DNA from 4 places in the Saccharopolyspora taberi genome. Region 2 is predicted to be linked to each of the others. Evidence: riboswitches for the same ligand, from Rfam matches in the RefSeq annotation. Region 2 holds a riboswitch; each other region holds the start of a gene.

Region 1 (5,480 bases), on a different contig from region 2:
CGTGTAGAAGTTGATGTCGATGACGTTGTCCAGCATCCGGACCGCGGTGCGGGTGGTCCGCTCCAGCCGCTGGTGGTCGATGCCGTCGGCGGTGACGTGCTGGGCGAGGTTGATCGACCCGAGGTTGCACACCGCGACCTCGTCGACGCTGGTGTTGAGCGTGATCTCGGTGCACAGGTTGGACGAGTGCACGACCCCGGCGTGCTGCTGCGGGGAGCGCACGTTGCACGGGTCCTTGAACGTGATCCACGGGTGGCCGGTCTCGAACAGCATGGTCAGCATGCGTCGCCACAGGTCGACCGCGCGGACCTGCTTGTGGATCCGGATCTCGCCGCGCTCGGCCGCGGCTTCGTAGGCGCGGTACCGCTCGGCGAACGCCGCGCCGTAGAGATCGTGCAGGTCAGGGGTCTCGTCGGGGGAGAACAGCGTCCACATCTCGTCTGCTTCCACCCGGCGCATGAACTCGTCCGGAACCCAGTTCGCGGTGTTCATGTCGTGGGTGCGGCGGCGGTCGTCGCCGGTGTTCTTGCGCAGGTCGAGGAACTCCTCGATGTCGACGTGCCAGGTCTCCAGGTAGGCGCACACCGCGCCCTTGCGCTTGCCGCCCTGGTTGACCGCGACCGCGGTGTCGTTGGCGATCTTCAGGAACGGCACCACGCCCTGCGACTGCCCGTTGGTGCCCTTGATGTGCGCGCCGATGCCGCGCACCGGGGTCCAGTCGTTGCCGAGGCCGCCCGCGTACTTCGACAGCAGCGCGTTGTTGCTGATCGAGTGGAAGATGCCGTGCAGGTCGTCGTCCACCGTGGTCAGGAAGCAGGAGGACAGCTGCGGGCGGGTGGTTCCCGCGTTGAACAGCGTCGGCGTCGAGCACATGAAGTCGAACGACGACAGCAGCCGGTAGAACTCGATGGCCCTGGCCTCGCGGTCGTCCTCGCGCAGCGCCAGACCCATGGCCACCCGCATGAAGAACGCCTGCGGCAGTTCGTAGCGGGTGCCGTCGTCATGCAGCAGGTAGCGGTCGTAGAGCGTCTGCAGACCGAGGAAGTCGAAGGCCAGGTCGCGCTCGGGGAGCAGCGCGGCGCCGAGCCGGGCGAGGTCGAAGGCGGCGAGTTCGGGGTCGAGCTGCTGGAGCCGGACGCCGTGGGCGACGTAGTCCTGGAAGTAGCTCGCGTACCGGGTGCGCATCTGCTGCTGGTCGGCGTCCTGCGGCGCGCCCTCGAGGTGGCTCAGGGCTTCGCGGCGGAGGCGGTCCAGCAGCAGCCGGGCGGTGACCCGGGAGTAGTTCGGCTCCGCCTCGACCTTGGTGCGCGCGGCCATGATCTGGGCCAGTTCCAGCTCGTCCGCGGTGATGCCGTCGTAGCTGGTCCGGCGGATCTCGTCGAGCACAGCGTCGGCCGACACTCCCGACAAGCCCTCGCACGCCTGCTGGACCACGGCGGCGACCCGGTCCCAGTCGGGTGTGTTGTGCGGCGCGGGTGCGGTGAGCGTTTCGGTCACTGCGCTGTCTCCTCACTGGCTCGAACGGTCTCGGCCGGGGCGCAGGAGGGCACGCGGGATCACGACGACGGCACGGGTCGCCTGCGGTCCGCGCGGGCTCACCCTCGAAGCCCCGGACGGCGCGCACGGTCGTGCGCGCACCGATGGCAGGTTTTCGGACTCACGGGCCACCTACTGGTCGTGGCTTCCCAGGCGCTCGCGCCCAGTGCCGTACCGGTCCAGCCGGTCACGACGGTCGTTCCCGTTCACCGCTGCGGGGCAGTCCCGGATTCGCACCGGGTTCCCTGTTGCCTCACCTCGTAGTGATCCATCGGCGGGGCACACACTACATGTTGGGTTCGGCGGCTGCGAAGCGGTCTAGATATCGGCGTGTCGGTGCGCTGGAATAGACATCGGGGAGGGGCGGGCCCACCGTGGTCCCCGACGGAAGGGGCTGGTGATGGTAGCTGGTGCGGGACGACCGGAGCCCGACGAGCGGTGGCTGCGGTCGCTGCTGGGCCGGCTGACCACGGCGCAGAAGGCGCGGCTGCTCACCGGCGCCGACTTCTGGACGCTGCACCCGGTGCCCGAGATCGGCCTGCGGTCGCTGGTCCTGTCGGACGGGCCGAACGGGGTCCGGGGTCCGGCGTGGGACGAGCGGGACACGTCGTTGCTCGTGCCCGTCGCATCGGCAGTGGCGGCGACCTTCGACGTCTCCGTCGCGCGGACGGTCGGTGAGATCTTCGGGGACGAAGCCCGCCGCCGTGGGGTGCACGTGGTGCTCGCGCCGACGGTGAACCTGCACAGAAGTCCTTTCGGCGGGCGGCATTTCGAGAACTTCTCGGAAGACCCGCTGCTGGTCGGCGAGATGGGGGCAGCGGTCGTCGCCGGGATCCAGTCGCGCGGGGTGGCGGCCACGCCGAAGCACTTCGTGGCCAACGACAGCGAAACCGAGCGGCTGACCTACGACGCGGTCGTCGATGAGCGGACGCTGCGGGCGGTGTACCTGGAGCCGTTCCGGCGCATCGTGGACGAAGCGTCTCCGTGGGCGATCATGACCGCCTACAACTCGGTCAACGGGCGCACGATGACGGAGAACTCCGCTCTGGTGAACGGGATTCTCAAGGGCGAGTGGTCGTGGGACGGGGTCAACATCTCGGACTGGTTCGCCACCCGGGACTGCGACGGCGCCGCGCTGGGCGGGCTGGACCTCGCCATGCCGGGACCGGAAAGCCCGTGGAGCGGCGGGAAGCTCGCCGAAGCGGTCGACAGCGGCCGGGTAGGCGAGGACGTGCTCGACGACAAGGTGTTGCGGCTGCTGCGGTTGGCCGTCCGCACCGGCGCCTTCGAAGAGGAGTCCGAAGTGGACTCCGACGGCCCGCCGGAGTCCGCGCGTCCGGTGATCCGCCGGATCGCCACGCGGGGTTTCGTGCTGCTGCGCAACGTCCGGGTCGGGGACGCGCCGCTGCTTCCGCTCGGCGGGAAGCCGGGGAAGGTGGCCGTGATCGGGGAGAACGCTGCTCTGCCCGCGGTGCAGGGCGGGGGCTCTTCGCACGTCTGCCCGCCGCACGTGGTCACGCCATTGGCGGGAATCCGCCGCGCCTTCGGCGAGTCGAACGTGGTCTACCGCCGTGGCGTCCGGCATCGGCGGCTGCTCGACCCGATTCCGCCGGAACTCCTCAGCGATCCCGCCGGGTTGCGGGTCGAGTTCCTCGACACCTCCGGCTCGGTGATCGACTCCGAGGTGCGCGGCACGGAAACCCTGCTGTGGATGGGGGGATCCGGTCTTCCGGAAGGCACCGCGGGATTCCGCCTGCGCGGGAACCTCAAGGTGTCGCCGGGGGAGCACGCCTTCGGTGTGCACGGCACTGGGAAGTTCCGCGTCGAAGTGGCCGGGCGCTCGGTGTTCGAGGGTGACGTGACCGCTGCCGCCGCGGGTGACGATCCGCTCGGCGACCTGCTGCAACCGCCGGAAAAACGGGTGCACGTCGTGCTCGTCGACAGCGACATCCGCCCGGACGGGACGGTTCCCGTCACCGTCGAGTTCACCCCGCGCGAGCTGGACTCGATCGTCGGGCTCGGCATCGGGCACGATCCCGACGGGTGGGACGACCGGGCGGAGCTGGAGGCCGCGCTCGAAGCCGCGCGCGAGGCGGACGTCGCGGTCGTCGTGGTCGGGACGAACGACGAGGCCGAGACCGAGGGCCGCGACCGCACGACGCTGGATCTGCCCGGGGCGCAGGACGAACTGGTCCGCGCGGTGCTGGAAGCCAACCCGCGCACGGTGGTCGTGGTCAACGCGGGGTCACCGGTTCTCATGCCGTGGGCGCAGGACGCGTCGGCTCTGCTGTGGACGTGGTTCGGCGGCCAGGAGTACGGCGACGCGCTCGCCGACGTGCTCACCGGAGCGGCCGAGCCCGGCGGCCGGCTGCCGACCACCTTCCCCGCCGAGCTCGCCGATGTGCCCGTGCCGCTACCGAGAGTGCAGCCCATGGACGGGAAACTGCACTACACCGAGGGAACGCTGGTCGGTTACCGGGCGTACGCGGCGCGGGACACCCGGCCCGGGTTCTACTTCGGACACGGGCTCGGCTACACGACCTGGGAGTACGTCGACGCCGTCGAGGACGGGGGAGCGCTGCGCGTGACCGTCCGCAACACCGGGGACCGCGCCGGGCGCGAGGTCGTGCAGGTCTACGTCGCGACCGAAGGGCGCCCGCCGTGGCTGGCGGGATTCGCGGTGGTGGAGGCGGAAGCCGGGCAGGAGGCGGAGGCGGTCGTCGGGGTCCGGCTCCCGGAGGGGGAGTGCAGGCTGCTGGCGGGCAGGTCCACCGGTGACATCCGGCTAACGGTCGTCGTCAACCATTAGGCTGTCGGCTTCAACCAATAGAATGATGACCGGTCGAGTGCGCGCCAGCGATCCGAAGGGGAGTCCGACACCGTGGTCTCGCAGTTCGGTCCGTATCGAGTGGAAGGGCTGATCGCCCGCGGCGGGATGGGCGAGGTGCTGCGCGCCTACGACACCCGCCACGACCGGATCGTCGCGCTGAAGGTGCTCGGGGACCGCACGGCGTCCGACCCCGAGTTCCGCGAGCGGTTCAAGCGGGAGGCCCACGCGGCGGCCCGGCTCAGCGAACCGCACGTCATCCCGATCCACTCCTACGGCGAGATCGACGGCAGGCTCTACCTGGACATGCGCCTCATCGAGGGCCAGGACGTGAGCAGGCTGCTCGCCGAGCGCGGCCCGATGCCGCCCGCCGAGGCCGCCGACGTGATCCACCAGGTCGCGCAGGCGCTCGACGCCGCGCACGAGGAAGGCATGGTGCACCGGGACGTCAAACCGTCCAACATCATCATCGGCCGCGGCGGATTCGCCTACCTCGTCGACTTCGGCATCGCCCACTGGGCCAGGACCAACACCAACCTGACCACCACCGGCATCGCGATCGGCACCCTCGACTACATGGCGCCGGAGCGGTTCGGGACCGGGCAGATCGACCACCGCGCCGACGTGTACTCGCTGGCGTGCGTGTTCTTCCAGTGCCTGACCGGAGCCAAGCCGTTCGGCGGGAACACCGCGGAAGCGCTGATGTTCTCGCACATCAACAAGGAGCCGCCGCGCCCGAGCGAGCACAACCCGGCGCTGCCGCCGGTCTTCGACCGGCTGGTGGAGATCGGCATGGCCAAGGACCCCAACCAGCGCTTCGCCAGCGCGGGGGAGTTCGCGCGGGCGGTCCGGCAGGCGGTGACCGCGCCGGTGTCGGTGCAGATGCCCGCGACGATGCAGGCACCCCCGGTGGTGCCGACCCGGCACGAGCCCGCACGTCCGAAGAGCCGCGTCCGGTGGTGGCACGTCGGCATCGGGGTGGCGGCGGTCGCGGCCGTCGCGGGCGGTGCGGCGTTCGCGATGTACCCGCCGCCGACGACGACCGGGACGCCGAACGCTCAGCCGACGAACCAGCCGAAGCAGCCGCGGCTGCCCGGCGACCTCGGGCTTTCGGTGC
Region 2 (5,480 bases):
TTCGGCGGTGCCGACGGGCTGGCCGAATGGCTGCGCCGGGAGCGGATCGACGCCGTCGTCGACGCGACCCACCCCTTCGCCCGCAACATCACCGGCAACGCCGTGACCGCCGCGGAACGCACCGGCGTTCCCGCGCTGGTGCTGCGCCGTCCGGCCTGGGAACCCGGCCCCGGCGACGACTGGCGGCCGGTCGGCTCGCTGTCCGAGGCAGCGGAGCTGCTGCCCGGTCTCGGCGAGCGGATCTTCCTGACCACCGGACGCCAGGGGCTGGCGCACTTCGCCGCGCTGGACCTGTGGTTCCTGGTGCGCGCCGTCGACCCGCCGGAACCGCCACTGCCCGCGCGGACGACGACGGTCCTCGCCCGCGGACCGTTCACAGTGGACGATGAGCGCGCGCTGCTGCGGGAGCACCGGATCGACGTGCTGGTGACCAAGAACAGCGGCGGCGCGATGACCGCCGCGAAGCTCACCGCCGCCCGCGAACTCGGCGTCCCCGTGGTCGTGGTGCAGCGACCGCCGCAACCGGCCGCGCCGTCGGCCGACTCCGCCGGAGCGGCTGCCGAGTGGCTGGATTCCGTGCTGCACCAAGGCGATCACGCCGGGTAGCGCCGCGGCGTGAACACCGCGCCACCGGCGATCCGCGTCGTCGACGACCCGATCAGCAGCAGGCATCGCATGTCCACATCGGACGGATCGAGGTCGGCCAGCCGGACCACCCGGACGCTCTCCTCCGGCCCGCCCACGTCGCGGCCGATGACCACCGGCGTGTCCGGCGAGCGGTGCTCCAGCACCGCGTCCCGCGCCGCCGCGACCTGCCAGGTCCGGCTGCGCGAGGCCGGGTTGTAGATCGCCATGACCAGGTCGGCCCGCGCCGCCGCGCGCAGCCTGCTCTCGATCACGTCCCACGGCTTTAGCCGGTCCGACAGCGACAGCACGCAGAAGTCGTGCCCCAGCGGCGCGCCGACCCGGCTGGCCACCGCCTGCGCGGCGGTGAGACCGGGCAGCACCCGCACCGGCACGTCCCCGGCCTCGGCCGCGACCTCCAGCACCGCGCTGGCCATCGCGAACACCCCGGGATCGCCGGAGGAGACCACCGCGACCTTCGACCCGCGCCGCGCCAGCTCCAGCGCGAACTCGGCGCGCTCGGCCTCGACCCGGTTGTCCGAGGCGTGCTTGCGCTGGCGCGGGTTGTCCGGGACGCGCGCCAGGTAGGTCGTGTACCCGACGAGCTCGTCGGCCTCGGCGAGGGCGGCCTGCACCTCCGGCGTGGTCCACTCCCGGCCCGCCGGACCCAGCCCGACCACGACGACCTCGCCCCGCCCCGGCTCCCGCCGCGGGACGTCCGGGACCGGAGCGTCGGCGTTGACCGGGCTCGGCAGCAGCGCGAGCGAGAAGTAGGGCACCGAGTCCGGGTCGACCTCGGCCAGCGGCGCGCAGCGCTGCCGCCCGGTGCTCGCCCGCTCCACGTACCACGCCTCGTCGAGCCGTCCCGCCTTCTCGAACGCCTCCCGCACCCCGTCGAAGGTGCGCCCCAGCTTCATCACCGCCGCCGCGTCGGTTCCGGACAGGCGTTCGGCCAGGTCCGAGGGTTCCAGCGTGCCGGGCAGCACCGTGAACACCTCGTCGCGCTCGGCCAGCGGCCTGCCCAGCGCGGCCGAGGCGCCGCTGATCGAGGTCACGCCCGGCACGACCTCTGCGGGGTACCGGCCGGACAGCCGCTTGTGCATGTGCATGTAGGAGCCGTAGAACAGCGGGTCGCCCGCGGCGAGGACGACGACATCGCGCCCGGCGTCCAGGTGCGCGGCCAGCCGCTCGGCGGCCTCGGCGTAGAACTCGTCGATCGCGCCCTGGTAGCCGCCCGGGTGATCGGTGCCCTCCGTGGTGACCGGGTAGACCAGCGCCTCCTCGATCTGCTCCGGCCGCAGGTACGGCTCGGCGATCGACCGCGCGACGCTGCGGCCGTGCCGGGCGCTGTGGTAGGCGACCACCTCGGCCCGCTCGATCAGCCGGGCCGCCTTGACCGTCACCAGCTCCGGATCGCCGGGCCCCAGCCCGACCCCGTACAGGGTTCCCGTGCTCACTCTTCCTCGCTCGCGATCGCGTTGATGGCGGCCACCGCCATGGCGCTGCCGCCCCGGCGGCCGTGCACCACCAGGTGCTCCAGCCCGCTCGGGTGGGTGGCCAGTGCCTCCTTCGACTCGACCGCGCCGACGAACCCGACCGGCAGGCCCAGCACCGCGGCCGGCCGCCCGGCGCCCTCCTCGATCATCTCCAGCAGCCGGAACAGCGCGGTCGGCGCGTTGCCGATCGCCACCACCGAACCGGCCAGCCGGTCCCGCCACAGCTCCAGCGCCGCCGCGCTGCGGGTGGTGCCCAGCTCCCGGGCCAGCTCCGGGACCCGCGGCTCGGCGAGCGTGCAGATCACGTCGTTGTCGGCGGGCAGCCTGCGGCGGGTGACCCCGGCGGCCACCATCGCCGCGTCGCAGAACACCGGCGCGCCCGCGCGCAGCGCGGCCCGGGCGTCGAGCACCGCGCGTTCGGAGTAGGCCAGGTCGTCGACGAGATCGACCATCCCGCAGGCGTGGATCATCCGCACCGCGACCCCGGCGACCTCCGGCGGCAGCCCGCTCAGGTCCGCCTCGGCGCGGATGGTCGCGAAGGAGCGGCGGTAGATCTCCGCCCCTTCCCGGATGTAGTCGGGCACCGCGCTGGACCCGGCGGTTCGACCGTGCTCGCCGGGTTCAACGGGTCGCCCGTCCTTGCCGGATTCGACGGGTCGACCTTCCCCGCCGGGTTCGACGGGTCGCCCGTCCTTGCCGGACCCGACGGGCCGAGCGTCCTCGCCGGACCCGACGGGCCGAACGTCCCCGCCGGATTCAACAGATCGACCTTCCCCGCCGGACCCGACGGGTCGACCGTCCTTGCTCTCGTTCACCGTTTCCTCCGTGCCGCGCCCAGCGCGGCGGGTACCTCGTCGGACGTGCGGAACTCGCCGTCGACCTCGTAGCCGGCCTCGGTGGCCAGCACCTCCACGACCCGGCCCTGCGGCCTGCCGCACCGGCGCGCGCAGCCCGACCAGTGCACCGGCAGGTCCCCGGCCGGGACGCGCCGCGCGTCGGCGCGGACGTCGGCCAGCGCCTTGGCGCAGCCGGGCCTGCCGGTGCAGGCGGTCACCCCCGCCGCGGCTGCGGACGGGTCCACGACCAGGCCGTTCGCGTCCAGCTCGGACAGCCATCGGGCGGCGGCGGCCACCGGCAGACCCGGCAGCACCAGGGTCCGCCACGGGGTCGGGCGGAGGCCACCGGCGGCCTCGGACGCGGCGGTGATGATATCCACCTGCCGCCGCGACAACCGCCCCAGCGGGGCGCCGACCGCCGCGGTGACCCGGCCGTCGCGCTCGAAGACCGCGCCGACCTGCGCGTGCGTGGCGGGCGGTGTCGCGGGCACCTCGACCGGTTCGCCGGTCGGCCCGAGCCGGGCGGCGACCCGGCCGGCGTCGGCGAGCTCGGACATCCGCCACTCCTGGCCCGCGCGCAGGTCGAGGAACGCCTCCGCCGCCGCGATCGCCAGCCCGGCCGCCGCGTCCGGCGTCGATCGCGCACAGGAGTCGCGCCCGGCCAGCACCAGCGCGACGACGTCCGGCTCCAGCGCGAACAACCCGACGTCCGGGCGCAGCGCGATGACGTCGGCGCTGCCGTCGTCGACGGCGAACAGGAACCGCCCGGACAGCTCGGCCAGCCGGGGTGTCGCGCACAGGATCCGGTCGATCTCGCCCGCCACCGCGCGGGCGTCCAGCAGCCCGTTCCCGTACGGCGAGGCGATGATGTTGCGGACCCGTTCGTGGGTCACCGAAGGCAGCAGGCCGGCTTGCGACAGCCGCTCGGCCAGCTCGTGTTCCGCACCCGCCGCCAGGCCCCTGACCTGGAAGTTCGCCCGTGAAGTCAGTTCGAGCGTGCCGTCCGCTAGCTCCGCGGCGGCCGATCCCAGCGCGCGGAACTGCTCCGGGGTCAGCGCACCGCCCGGCACCCGGACGCGGGCCAGGCCGCCGTCGGCGGCGGCGTGCACCCGCAGGGCACCGGGGCAGGCGTCGCGTTCGGTTCTGGACACCCGGCAGATACTACGGCCCGGGATTGTTGCGGACGCAAACCAAGCCGCTGCGACGTGCGTCATGCGCCCGCGAACTTGACGGAAGATCGTCCCGTTGCGGAGAGTGGTCACAGCGTTGAACGCGGCGACAGCGGAGGAAGCCGGTGCGAGTCCGGCGCGGTCCCGCCACTGTCACCGGGGAGCGGACTCCACCCAGGTCACTGCCCAGCCGGGCGGGAAGACGGAGCGAGCGTTGATCCGGGAGCCAGGAGACTCCGGTCGCCGCAACCCGAGACCCGGGGCGAGGACCCCGAGGAAGGTGCCGTCATGCCGCGTACCCGCACGTCCCGAACGGAGCGAGTCGCATGATCCTGCTCCTGTCCACTTCGGACACCGATCTGCTCAGCGCGCGGGCCAGCGGCGCGGGCTACCGGCTCGGCAACCCCGCCCGCCTCGGCGTGGACGACCTGCCGCCGCTGCTGGAGGGCACCGACCTCGTGGTCGTCCGGCTGCTCGGCGGTCGCCGGGCCTGGGAGGAGGGCCTGGACGCGCTGCTGGCCGGTCCGCGCCCGGTCGTGGTCCTCGGCGGTGAGCAGGCGCCCGACGCGGAGCTGATGGAGTGCTCGACGGTGCCCGGCGGTGTCTGCGCCGAGGCGCACGCCTACCTCGCCCAGGGCGGCCCGGACAACCTCGCCGAACTGCACAAGTTCCTCTCGGACACGATCCTGCTCACCGGCCACGGCTTCGCCCCGCCGATCGAGACCCCCACCTGGGGCCTGCTGGACCGGACGCCGCAGGCCGCCGAGGGCCCGACGGTCGCGGTGCTCTACTACCGGGCGCACCACATGGCGGGCAACACCGCGTTCGCGCACGCGCTGTGCGAGGCGATCGAGAACGCCGGGGGCCAGGCGCTGCCGATCTTCTGCGCCTCCCTGCGCACGCCCGAGCCGGAGCTGCTGGAGCAGCTGCGCCGCGCGGACGCGCTGGTCGTCACCGTGCTCGCCGCGGGCGGCACCAAGCCCGCGACCGCGCAGGCGGGCGGCGACGACGAGGCCTGGGACGTCGGCGCGCTCGCCGAGCTGGACATCCCGATCCTGCAAGGACTCTGCCTGACCAGCTCCCGCGAGGCGTGGGAGGACAACGACGAGGGCCTGTCCCCGCTGGACATGGCCACCCAGGTCGCGGTGCCGGAGTTCGACGGCAGGCTGATCACGGTTCCGTTCTCGTTCAAGGAGAACGACGCCGAGGGCCTGCCGGTCTACGTCGCCGACCCCGAGCGGGCGGCGCGGGTCGCCGGGATCGCGGTCAACCACGCGCGGCTGCGGCACGTCCCGGCGGCGGACAAGCGGATCGCGCTGATGCTCTCGGCGTACCCGACCAAGCACTCCCGGATC
Region 3 (5,480 bases), on a different contig from region 2:
GCTCAGGAACGGCAGGTCGAGGATGTCGGCCAGCCGGACACCGGGCGCCTCGGCCACCGGCCAGGAGTCGGGGACGACGACGACCCGCTGCTCGGTGGTCAGCACGTCGACCGTGATCCGCTCGTCGACCGGGGCGGGCCGGACGAACGCGACGTCCACCCGGTCCTCCAGCAGCGCCGACTCGCCCTCGCTGAAGTCGAGGGTGACCACCGCGATCCGCAGGTCCGGCCGGGCGCGCCGCAGCGCGCGCATCGACGCCGGGGTCAGCTCCGCCGAGCCGTGGCCCATGATCCCGACCCGGAAGGGCCGGTCGTCGACCCGCAGGTCGGCCAGGTCCGCGGCGGCCGCGTTGGCCGTGTCGATCAGCACCCTCGCGTGCTTGACCAGCCGTTCGCCCGCTGGCGTCAGCTCCACCGGCGCGCGGGTCAGCAGGGTGCTCCCGAGCTGCCGTTCGAGCTGCTGGACGTGGCCGGTCACCGCGGCGCGGGACAGGTAAAGCCGCGCGGCGGCCCGGCCGAAGTGCTTCTCCTCGGCCACGGCGAGGAAGGAGGCCAACCGCCGCAGATCCATGCGCTCAAGCGTAATTCGCGAGGGCACCTCGGCCGGTGTAAGGCCGCACACCCACGAAGGGAGCAGCGTTCACGTTTTCCGAACGAGGGGTGCGTCCGCGTCCGGCGCTGCCGTGGACTGGCGGACATGAAAAGTTCTTGGTTCCGCGCGGCCTTCCTGCTGACCGCCGCGGGCTGGGGCGCGAACCAGTTCTCCTCGCTGCTCACCGCCTACGGCATCCACCTCGGCCTGTCGCCGACGACCGTCACCAGCCTGTTCGCCGTCTACGTCGCCGGGCTGCTGCCCGGGCTCCTGCTGGGCGGCCCGGTCGCGGACCGGCTGGGCCGCAGGCCCGTCGCGTTCGGGGCGATCGGGATCAGCGCGGTCGGCACCGCCGCGCTCATGCTCGGCCCGGCCGGCACGCCGTGGCTGTTCGCGGGACGGCTGCTGACCGGGCTGAGCACGGGCGCGGCGCTGGCGGCCGGGAGCGCGTGGGTCAAGGAGCTCTCGGCCGACCTGGGAAGCGGCGCGCGGCGCGCGGGACTGCTGCTCTCGGCGGGGTTCAGCGCGAGCGGTCTGGTCTCGGCGGCCATCGCGCAGTGGCTGCCGCATCCGATGGTCACCGCTTACATCCCGCACCTCGTGCTGTGCGCGGGTGCGTTCGCGCTCGCCGCGAGCGTCCCGGAGACCAGGCCGGTCCCCGTCGCGTCCGCGCCGCGCGCCAGCGGGATCCGGGACCCGCGGTTCCGGTGGCTGGTCGTCCCGGTCGCGCCGTGGGTGTTCCTGGCGCCGTCCGTCGGTTTCGGCGTGCTGCCCGGCCTGGTCGACGGCGGGCTGACCGGTTTCGAAACGATCTACGCCGGAATCGCCACCGCCGTGACGCCGGGCAGCGGGCTGCTGACGCAGCCGCTCGCCCGCAGGCTCGCCGCGCGCCGCGCCACCGCGCCCGCTGTCGCGGGCCTGCTGACGGTGGCCGCGGGCCTGGCCCTGGCGGTCCCGGCCGTCCTGGGATCCGCACCGGTGACCGCGCTGGCGGCCGACCTCCTGCTCGGCGGCGGGTACGGGATGCTCGTGACCTACTGCCTCACCGAGGTCGGCCGGATCGCGCCGCCCTCGCGGCTGGCCTGGCTGACCGCCGTGTTCTGGGTGCTGGCCTACGTGGGCTTCTGCGCGCCGTTCGCGTTCGCGCTGCTGACCGGGATCGCGTCGCCGCCGGTGATCCTGGCGGTGACCGCGGCGCTCGCGCTGCTCACCTGCGCCCTGGTCGCGGGCCGGTCAGCTCGCGACCAGGCCGACGGAGATCGTCAGGAACGCCGCCGCGCTGATCATGTCCAGCGACTTGGCGAACCTCGGGTGCCGCAGCCGGTCGGCGATGCGCGCGGCGGCGAGCACGATGGTCAGCTCCCACCCGGCGGCCAGCACCAGGAAGACGACCGCGAGCCCGATCAGCTGCACGGCGGGGTCGGCCGCTGACCCCACGAACTGCGGCAGGAAGGCCAGGCTGAACAGCAGCATCTTCGGGTTGGTGATGTTGCTCAGGAAGCCCCGGACGAAGGGGTTGGCGGTATCGGCGGGCCCGGTCGCGGCCAGCCCGCCCGCCGCGGACTCCTTCCTGGTCAGCCACAGCCCGCGCAGGATCGTCGCGGCGAGGTAGACCAGGTACGCCGCGCCGATCCACTTCAGCACCGACAGCACCGCGGGCTGCCGGGTGATCAGCGCGCCGAGGCCGGAGATCACGGCCGCGACCTGGACGATGCTCGCGCTGTGGATCCCGGCGAGCGTGAGCAGCCCCGGGCGCACCCCCGAGCGCAGGGAGGTGCGCAGCAGGAGGAACGCGTCGACGCCGGGCGTGAGGATCACGATCGCGCTGGCGAGCAGGAAGGCGGGCATCGGGGTCAGGTCCATGAGCGTGCGGTCCTTCCTGCTCGGGGCGTGCGGCGTCGACCGGCGCGGCACGGCCGGGTGTCACTTGATCGGGCGTATCTCGGCAGGCGCTGGGCGCAGGCCAGCGGTCCCGAGGCCGTGGGGCGTCGGGACCGAATGGTTCCGGGGCGGATGAGCGACGGTGCGACTCAGCGGTGAGCCGCAAATTTTCCCGCCGCAATCCATCTTAACGAAATATTTTCCCGCTCGCCTGTGAGTTGTGCCTCCTGATGTTCCGGTGATCAGGTCGCTACGGTGTGCCGTTGGCATGGCCCGGGAGATGTGGAGGCTGGACGTGGAGCACGGAATGCAGCGGGCGCTTCTGGTGGCGGGCGCGGTGACCGCGCTGGCAGGCGCGCACCCGGTGGCCGCGGCGGACGCGCCCGAGCCGCGCGTGCTCGGCGGATCGGCCACGACCCCGGCCGACGCCCCGTGGATCGTGGCGCTGACCGACGACGCGGGCAACCAGTTCTGCGGCGGAGCGCTGATCAGCCCGGTCAAGGTGGTCACCGCCGCGCACTGCGCGGTCGACCCGATCACCGGGGCGCGGCGGTCGCCGCGGGAGCTGCGCGCGGTCACCGGCCGGGTGGATCTGAGGACCCAGGAGGGCACGGTCAGCGAGGTCGAGCGGGCGTGGGTGCACCCGCAGTACCGCGGCTTCGCGCGCGGCCACGACGTCGCGGTGCTCACGCTGCGCGCGCCCGTGCAGCAGCAGCCGGTCGAGCTGGTCGCGCCGGACGACGCCGCGCGGTACCAGCCGGGAACGGTCGGCCGGGTCTACGGCTGGGGCCAGACCGCGGAGTCCGGGGAGCGGTCGCAGGTGCTCCAGTCGGTCGAGGTCCCGGTGAACACCGACGAGGACTGCGGGCGCGCCTACGGCGACTTCGACGCGAAGTCGATGTTCTGCGCCGGAGCCCCCGAGGGCGGCCGGGACGCCTGCACCGGCGACTCCGGCGGGCCGTTCGTGGTCGACGGCAGGCTGACCGGGGTGGTGTCGTTCGGCACCGGCTGCGGGCGGCCGGACGCGCCCGGGGTCTACACCCGGCTGTCCGGGTTCGCCGGGGAGATCGCCGGGGCCTGACCGACGTGGCGTCGGCAACTCCGGGCCTGCGGGAATTCCGTGGTCACCACCGGTGTGTGATATCCAGGTAAGGGTGACCCTCCAACCTCTCGCGACCTCCGTGCACCGCGCCTACACCGCGGATCTCGACGCCGAAGACTTCTACCGGATGCTGCGGTTGCGGGTCGACGTGTTCGTGGTCGAGCAGGCGTGCGCCTACCCCGAACTCGACGGTCGTGATCTGGAGGATTCCACCAGGCACTTCTGGATCGACTCCGCCGACGGTTACGTGCTCGGCTACCTGCGGCTGCTGGAGGATCCGGACGGCACCCTGCGGATCGGCCGGGTCTGCACCGCCCGGGCCGCCCGCGGCCTCGGGCTCGCGCGCAAGCTGATGCGCGCCGCGGTGGCCGAGATCGGCCGCGCGCCTTCGGTGCTCTCCGCGCAGACCTACGCGCTGGACTTCTACCGCTCCTTCGGATTCGCCGAGACCGGCGAGGAGTACCTGGAGGACGGCATCCCGCACGTCGACATGCGCCGCGATCCCGCCGCCGCCAAGTAGTGTCCCTCGTTACTGCGCGCCGCCACCCGTGATCGTCGTCTGCGACGATGCACGGTGGTCCACAAGCAAGAGGTGCGTCAGGAAGCCGGTGCGAGTCCGGCACGGTCGGCGCCACTGTGACCGGGGAGCGGACCTCCCCCGCGAGCCACCGGGGTGACCTGGGAAGGCCGGAGGGACCGCGGCGAGCCGGGAGTCAGGACACTGCCGCCTCTTGTTCCCACCACCCGGGGCGTCCGAGACCCGAGGAAGGAACTGCTGGCATGACAGCTGCGCGCTATCCGTTCTCCGCCGTGGTCGGCCACGATGACCTGCGGCTGGCGCTGCTGCTCAACGCGGTGCACCCGCGCATCGGCGGGGTGCTGGTGCGGGGCGAGAAGGGCACCGCGAAATCGACGATCGTGCGCGCGCTGGCGGCGTTGCTGCCCGAGCTGGAGGTCGTGCCGGACTGCCGGTTCGGCTGCGCCCCGCTCGATGCCGACCCGCGGTGCCCCGACGGTCCGCATGACGGCGAGCGCCCGCTGCTGCGGCCCGCGCAGCTCGTCGAGCTGCCGGTGGGCGCGACCGAGGACCGCCTGGTCGGGTCGCTGGACCTGGAGCGGGCGCTGGCCGACGGGGTCCGCGCCTACCAGCCCGGCCTGCTCGCGGCGGCGCACCGCGGGGTGCTCTACGTCGACGAGGTGAACCTGCTGCACGACCACCTGGTCGACCTGCTGCTGGACGCCTCGGCGATGGGGCGCGCGCACGTCGAGCGCGAGGGCGTCTCGGTGTCGCACGCGGCGTCGTTCCTGCTGGTGGGAACCATGAACCCGGAGGAGGGCGAGCTGCGCCCGCAGCTGCTCGACCGGTTCGGCCTCACCGTGCACGTCGCGGCATCGCGCGACGTCGACACCCGGACCGAGGTCGTCCGGCGCAGGCTCGCGTTCGAGGCGGACCCCGCCGGTTTCGCGCGGAAGTGGGAAGCCGAGGACGCCGCGCTCGCCGAGCGGATCGTCGCTGCCCGCGAGCGGGTGGAGGCGGTCGCGCTGCCCGACTCCGAGCTGCGCCGGATCTCCGCGCTGTGCGCCGCGTTCGAGGTCGACGGCATGCGCGCGGACCTCGTGGTGGCCCGGACCGCGGTCGCGCACGCCGCGTGGCGCGGCGCCGACGAAGTTGCCGAGGCCGACGTGGAGGCGGCGGCGCGGCTGGCGCTGCCGCACCGGCGGCGCCGTGACCCGTTCGACGAGCCGGGCGTGGAGGAGGAGCAGCTCCAGCAGGCGTTGTCGGAGGCGGCGGAGCACGCCGACGGCGGTGACGAGGAGCCGGACGGCGGCGGCGAGGCCGGCGAGGAGCCGGACGGCGATGAGGGGCCCGGCGGAGCCGGGAGGGGGCCGGACGACGACGGGCCGG
Region 4 (5,480 bases), on a different contig from region 2:
CTCGCCGTCCGGCGGGCCACCCACGTGGCTCTGCTCCCGGCGATGTGGGGCGCTCTGCTCGACCACCCGCGGCTCGGCGAGATCGACACCACCTCGCTGCGGGTGGGCATCTACGCGATGGCGCCGATGCCCGCGCAGCGGCTGGAGGCGATCCGGGCGGCGTTCCCGCGGGCCGACGTCATCCTGGGCTCCGGGCAGACCGAGACCACGCCGCTGTCCGAACTCCAGTGGCCCGAGCACCAGGGCGAGAAGGACAACTCGTGGGGCCCGCCGGTGGCCACCACCGACGTGCGGATCATGGGCCCGGACGGCGGTTTGCTGCCGCCCGGCGAGGAGGGCGAGATCGTCTACCGGACGCCGCAGCTGATGGACGGCTACTGGAACAACCCCGGGGCGAACGCGGAAGCCTTCGCGCACGGCTGGTTCCACGGCGGTGACGTCGGCTACCTCGACGAGGAGGGCGTCGTCTGGTTCACCGACCGGACCAAGGACATGATCAAGACCGGCGGGGAGAACGTGTCCTCGGTCGAGGTCGAGCGGGCAGTGCTCGCGCACGAGTCCGTGGCCGAGTGCGCCGTCATCGGGATGCCCGACGACCGCTGGGGCGAGGCGGTGACGGCGTTCGTGGTCGCCGCGCCCGGCCGCACCGTCGACCCGCAGGAACTCCGGGCGGTCTGCAAGCGGAACCTCGCCGGGTTCAAGGTCCCCAAGCACTTCGAAGTCGTCGGCGCGCTGCCCAAGACGGCCACCGGCAAGATCAGGAAGCACGAGCTGCGGCGAAGCTGAATCCGGTGGCGGTCCGGGGTTTCGCACTGCGACCATCGCGCCATGACCGGCTTCGGACCCGCCATCGACACCCGGCCGCTGTACCCGCGCGAGCGGGGGCTGCTGCTCGACCTGCTCTCGGCACTGCCCTCGGCAGACTGGGACTGCCCCACCGTCTGTCCAGGGTGGACGGTGCACGACATCGTCGGGCACGTTCTCAACGACTACCTGCGGCGCCTCTCCGGCAGCAGGGACGGCCACCGGGGCGCCGTCTTCGCCGACGACGAGACGCTGCCCGCGTACCTGGCGCGCACCAACGAGGAATTCGTCCGCGCCGCCCGGCAGTGCAGTCCGGCGGTCATGACCGGGCTGCTGGCGCACCTGGGCCCGCAGCTGGACGAGCTGTGGGCGGCCCGCGACCTCGACGCCCCGGCGGATCTCGACGTGTCGTGGGCGGCCGACGACCGCCCCAGTCCGGCCTGGCTCGACATCGCCCGCGACTACACCGAGTTCTGGGTCCACCAGCAGCAGATCCGCGACGCGGTCGAACGCCCCGGCGCCGAGGATCCCGAGCTGATGGCTCCCGTCATCGACACGTTCATGCGGGCTCTGCCGCACTCGCTCCGCGACCAGGACCGGCCGATCGGGACCGCCGTGGGCTTCACCGTCACCGGTCCGTCCGGTGGTGACTGGCTCGCGGTCAGCACTCCGAGCGGATGGCGGCTGGGCTCCGGCGCCGACCTGGCCGCGCGGGTGACGATGGACCAGGACGCGTTCTGGCGGCTGGCCACCCGCGGCATCCCGGTCGAGGCCGCCCGGGAGCGGTCGAGCGCCGAGGGCGACCGAGAGCTGGTCGCAGCCGCGACCTCGCTGCTGGCCATCGTGCGCTGACCGCGGAAGTGATCTTCGACGGGGTTGCTTGACAGCCCGACGCGCGGACTGCGAATGTCACCGCACAAGTTCATGCGACGGCGCCCAGGAAGCCGGTGCGAATCCGGCACGGTCCCGCCACTGTGAATGGGGAGCCGCCCGCGCACGATTGCCACTGCCGGTGAAACGGTGGGAAGGCGCGCGGACGGCGAAGATCCATGAGTCAGGAGACTGACGTCGTCGTGCCGATTCGCACGGGGTCGCGGAGCCCCGGAGGAGGTACTTCGACGTGCCGCACCACGTCGCGCGCAGCGCTGCCGTCCCATGCCACCGGACCGGTCCGTCCCGTCCGGCGCACTTCTCCACACCGGAACCGCAGAACTGATCCACCCACCTCGCGGTGGAACCCGGTCCTGCTCGAAAAAGCCGATTCCGTGGAGAATCCCGTTGCTTCCCACTACAGCCCCACCCCGTCCTGCGCCGCATTCGGCCCTGACCGCGGTGGCCGACCGAGTGCGCGCGGCCGATCCGGACCGCCCCGCCGAGGCGCGCCTGGACCACGTCCGGACCTCGGTCGCCTTCATGACCGTCCAAAGTGCACACCACGTCGGCCGGAGCTCCGGCTACGCGAACTCCGTGCTCAGCCTCCGGATCGGCGGCGCGATCGGTTCCTGCGCCGTGGAACCGGGCGAGCTCGATCCCGGCGCGGTGCGCGATCTGGTGGGCAGGAACGTCGCCGAGCTGCTTGAGCACCCCGAGCCCGCGGTGCGGGTCGCGGTCCTCGACGCCTATCTCGCATTCCTGCTCCCGCACACCGAACACCCCGGCAGCAGGACGGTTCGCGTCCCTGGCGGGACGTCGCTGGCCAAGTCCACTGCTCGCGCGCGGGAGGTCGCGAAGCTCGTGCCGCTTGCCGAGGGCGACACCGTCGCCGTGATCGGCGTGGTGAACTCGCTGCTGGCCGCCCTGCGCGAGCGCGGCGCACGGTGCGTTCCGTGCGATCTCAAGGGCGGTCGCACCGAGTGGGACGAGCCGATCGTGCCGGACCACCGGCAGGCGATGACCGGGGCGCAGGCGGTGCTGGCGTCCGGAATGGTGCTGGGCAACGGGACCTTCGACGAGATCTCCGCGTTCTGCCGCGAGCAGCGGCTGCCGCTGGTGCTGTTCGCGCAAACCGGCAGCGCGGTACTGCGCGAACTGCTCGGCGCGGACGTGCACGCCCTGTCGGCCGAGCCGTACCCGTTTTTCTGGCTGACCGGTGACAGCACCGACATCCACCTCTACGCGGCGGAAACCGGTGAGCGCCCGTGACCGCCGTCAGCACCTCCTGGACCGCGGGCGGCCCCAGGTGCCGTTCCGTGCTGGAACTCGTCGGCAACACCCCGGTCCTGCGGATCGACGCCCCGCTCCCCCGGCCGCACCCGGGTTTCTGGGCGAAGCTCGAAGGTTTCGCCCCCGGCGGGATGAAAGCCAGGGCGGCGCTGTCGCTGATCCGGGGAGCGCGCAGGCGTGGCGAACTGCTGCCCGGGGCGACGGTCGTGGAATCCAGCAGCGGCACGCTCGGCATCGGCCTGGCCTGCGTCGGGTCCGCACTGGGCCACCCGGTGGTGGTCGTGGCCGACAGCGAGCTCGACGGGATGACGCACGCCCTGCTGCGGGCGCACGGCGCCGAGGTCGAGATCGTGCGGCAGCCCCACCCCACCGGCGGATGGCAGCGCGCCCGGCGTGACCGCGTGGCGCGGGTGCTGTCGCGGCGGCCGGGCGCCTACTGGCCGGACCAGTACAACAACCCCGACAACCCGGCCGGGTACGCCGCGCTCGGCAAGGAGCTCATCGGCCAGTTCGAGCGGCTGGACGTCCTGGTGTGCAGCGTCGGAACCGGCGGGCACAGCGCGGGAATCGCGTCGGTGGTCCGCGAGCGCTGGCCGCACATCAGGATCGTCGGCGTGGACTCGGTCGGCTCGACGGTGTTCGGCCGGACCGCCGCGCCGCGGCTGATGCGCGGGCTCGGCAGCAGCATCCACCCGCGCAACGTCGCCTACGAGATCTTCGACGAGGTGCACTGGGTCGGCCCGGCCGAAGCCGCCGACGCCTGCCGCAGGCTCGCCGCGGGTTCGTTCGTCACCGGCGGCTGGAGCACCGGCGCGGTCGCGCTGGTGGCCGCGTGGTGCGCGCGGGAACTGGGGTCGGACCTGGTGTGCGGGGTGTTCCCGGACGGCCCGCACCGGTACTGGCAGACCATCTTCGACGACGCCTATCACCTCGACCACGGCCTGGTCCCCCGGGCGAGTTCACCATCCGAAGTGGACTCCGGCTGGACCAGGACGCGCGAGGTGGCCGACCCGTGCGGCGGAGCCGGTTGCGAGACCTGCGGGGACCGGACGTGAGGGCCGCGGACTTCCGGCAGCTCTCGCCCGCGTCGCGGCTGCTGGTGATCAACCAGTTCGGCATCAACGTCGGCTTCTACATGCTGCTGCCGTTCCTGGCCACTTACATGAGCGGCCAGCTCGGCCACGGCGCCGCGGTGATCGGCCTGGTGCTCGGGGTGCGGAACCTGAGTCAGCAGGGGATGTTCCTGCTCGGCGGCACCGCGGCGGACCGGCTCGGCTGCCGGCCGATGATCATCACCGGCTGCGCGCTGCGGGTGGTTTCCTTCGGGCTGTTCGGCGTGTTCACCGCGCTGCCCGGGCTGTTCACCGCCGCCGTGCTCACGGGTCTGGCCGGTGCCCTGTTCAACCCGGCGGTGCGCACCTACATCATGCACGAGGCCGGGGAGCGGCGGGCCGAGACGTTCGCGGTGTTCAACGTCTTCGCGCACGCGGGCACGCTCGTCGGCCCGCTGCTCGGCGCGGCCCTGCTCGCGGTCGACTTCCGGGTGACCGCGCTGGTGGCGTGCATCGCCTTCGCCGTGCTGACGGTCGCGCAGATCGTCGTCCTGCCCCGCCAGGACCGCGCTCCGCAGCGCGGCAGCGTCCTGGGCAGCTGGCGCGAGGTGGTCACCAACCGGCGGTTCCTGGCGTTCACGCTCGCGCTGTCGGCCTACTTCGCGCTCTACAACCAGCTCTACCTGATGATTCCGCTTGAGGCCCAGCGGGTTTCCGGGCTCAGCGAGGCGGTCGCCGCGGTGTTCGTGGTGTCGACCGCCATCGGCATCGCCGGGCAGGTGCGGATCACGCGGTGGTGCCGGGAGCGGTGGAGCGCGGGCCGGTCGGTGGCGATCGGGCTGGTGTGCATGGGGACCTCGTTCGTGCCGGTTCTCGTGAGCGGCCCGCTGATCGCGGCGGGCGAGCCGGACCGGCCGGGGATCGCACTGGTGTGCCTGCCGGTGCTGCTCACGACTGTGCTGTTCACGATCGGCCAGGCCATCACCAATCCGTTCGCGATGGAACTGCTGCCGATCGTGGGCAGCGAACGGCTGGCCGGCACCTACTACGGCTTCTACTACCTGGTGTCCAGCGTGGTCGCGGCCGGGGTCGGCTGGCTCGCGGGCGCGCTGCTCGACGTCGTCGGCGGGCCCGCCCCGTGGCTGGTGCTGCTCGCGGTGGGACTGGCCGGTGGGATCGGGGCCGCGGCGCTGGAACGACGCGGGTGGCTGATCCGGGAACCGGCGACGGCAGAAGGGAAAGCGGCGTGAGACTCGACCGCAGAAGTCTGTTCAGGGGCGCGCTGGCCGCGCTCGCGGTGTCCTCGGCCTCCGCCTGCGGCGGCGCGTCCGGCTCGGGTGGCCGGCTGCGGGTGGCGTTCCCGACCGCGGGAGCCAAGGAAACGCTCGACCCGCACACGAGCTCGCTGTTCGTCGACCAGGCGCGGGCCAAGGCGCTGTTCGACACGCTGGTCGGCTACGC

Evidence for each region. A riboswitch is a leader RNA that binds a small molecule or an ion and turns the genes downstream of it on or off. The one in region 2 is predicted to bind cobalamin.
Region 1: linked by a shared signal. The riboswitch ahead of ABD691_RS32575 (ribonucleoside-diphosphate reductase subunit alpha) and the one ahead of cobN (cobaltochelatase subunit CobN) in region 2 are both predicted to bind cobalamin.
Region 3: linked by a shared signal. The riboswitch ahead of ABD691_RS06270 (magnesium chelatase ATPase subunit I) and the one ahead of cobN (cobaltochelatase subunit CobN) in region 2 are both predicted to bind cobalamin.
Region 4: linked by a shared signal. The riboswitch ahead of ABD691_RS17470 (Rossmann-like domain-containing protein) and the one ahead of cobN (cobaltochelatase subunit CobN) in region 2 are both predicted to bind cobalamin.

The regions. Positions count from the first base shown of each region.
Region 1 covers NZ_BAAAUX010000043.1:4,566-10,045, forward strand. Annotated here, with positions in the region: gene ABD691_RS32575 (ribonucleoside-diphosphate reductase subunit alpha) at 1-1,497, opposite strand, end outside; cobalamin riboswitch at 1,626-1,824, opposite strand; gene ABD691_RS32580 (glycoside hydrolase family 3 protein) at 1,937-4,345, shown strand; gene ABD691_RS32585 (serine/threonine-protein kinase) at 4,418-5,480, shown strand, end outside.
Region 2 covers NZ_BAAAUX010000044.1:4,175-9,654, forward strand. Annotated here, with positions in the region: gene ABD691_RS32820 (cobalt-precorrin-6A reductase) at 1-606, shown strand, start outside; gene cobJ (precorrin-3B C(17)-methyltransferase) at 594-2,081, opposite strand; gene ABD691_RS32830 (precorrin-8X methylmutase) at 2,078-2,704, opposite strand; gene cobG (precorrin-3B synthase) at 2,932-4,107, opposite strand; cobalamin riboswitch at 4,241-4,362, shown strand; gene cobN (cobaltochelatase subunit CobN) at 4,452-5,480, shown strand, end outside.
Region 3 covers NZ_BAAAUX010000005.1:343,159-348,638, forward strand. Annotated here, with positions in the region: gene ABD691_RS06245 (LysR family transcriptional regulator) at 1-570, opposite strand, end outside; partial or broken gene ABD691_RS06250 (MFS transporter) at 697-1,704, shown strand; gene ABD691_RS06255 (LysE family translocator) at 1,825-2,454, opposite strand; gene ABD691_RS06260 (S1 family peptidase) at 2,780-3,553, shown strand; gene ABD691_RS06265 (GNAT family N-acetyltransferase) at 3,627-4,094, shown strand; cobalamin riboswitch at 4,133-4,317, shown strand; partial or broken gene ABD691_RS06270 (magnesium chelatase ATPase subunit I) at 4,355-5,480, shown strand, end outside.
Region 4 covers NZ_BAAAUX010000014.1:689,703-695,182, forward strand. Annotated here, with positions in the region: gene ABD691_RS17460 (class I adenylate-forming enzyme family protein) at 1-786, shown strand, start outside; gene ABD691_RS17465 (maleylpyruvate isomerase family mycothiol-dependent enzyme) at 829-1,656, shown strand; cobalamin riboswitch at 1,720-1,889, shown strand; gene ABD691_RS17470 (Rossmann-like domain-containing protein) at 2,137-2,946, shown strand; gene ABD691_RS17475 (PLP-dependent cysteine synthase family protein) at 2,943-4,022, shown strand; gene ABD691_RS17480 (MFS transporter) at 4,019-5,269, shown strand.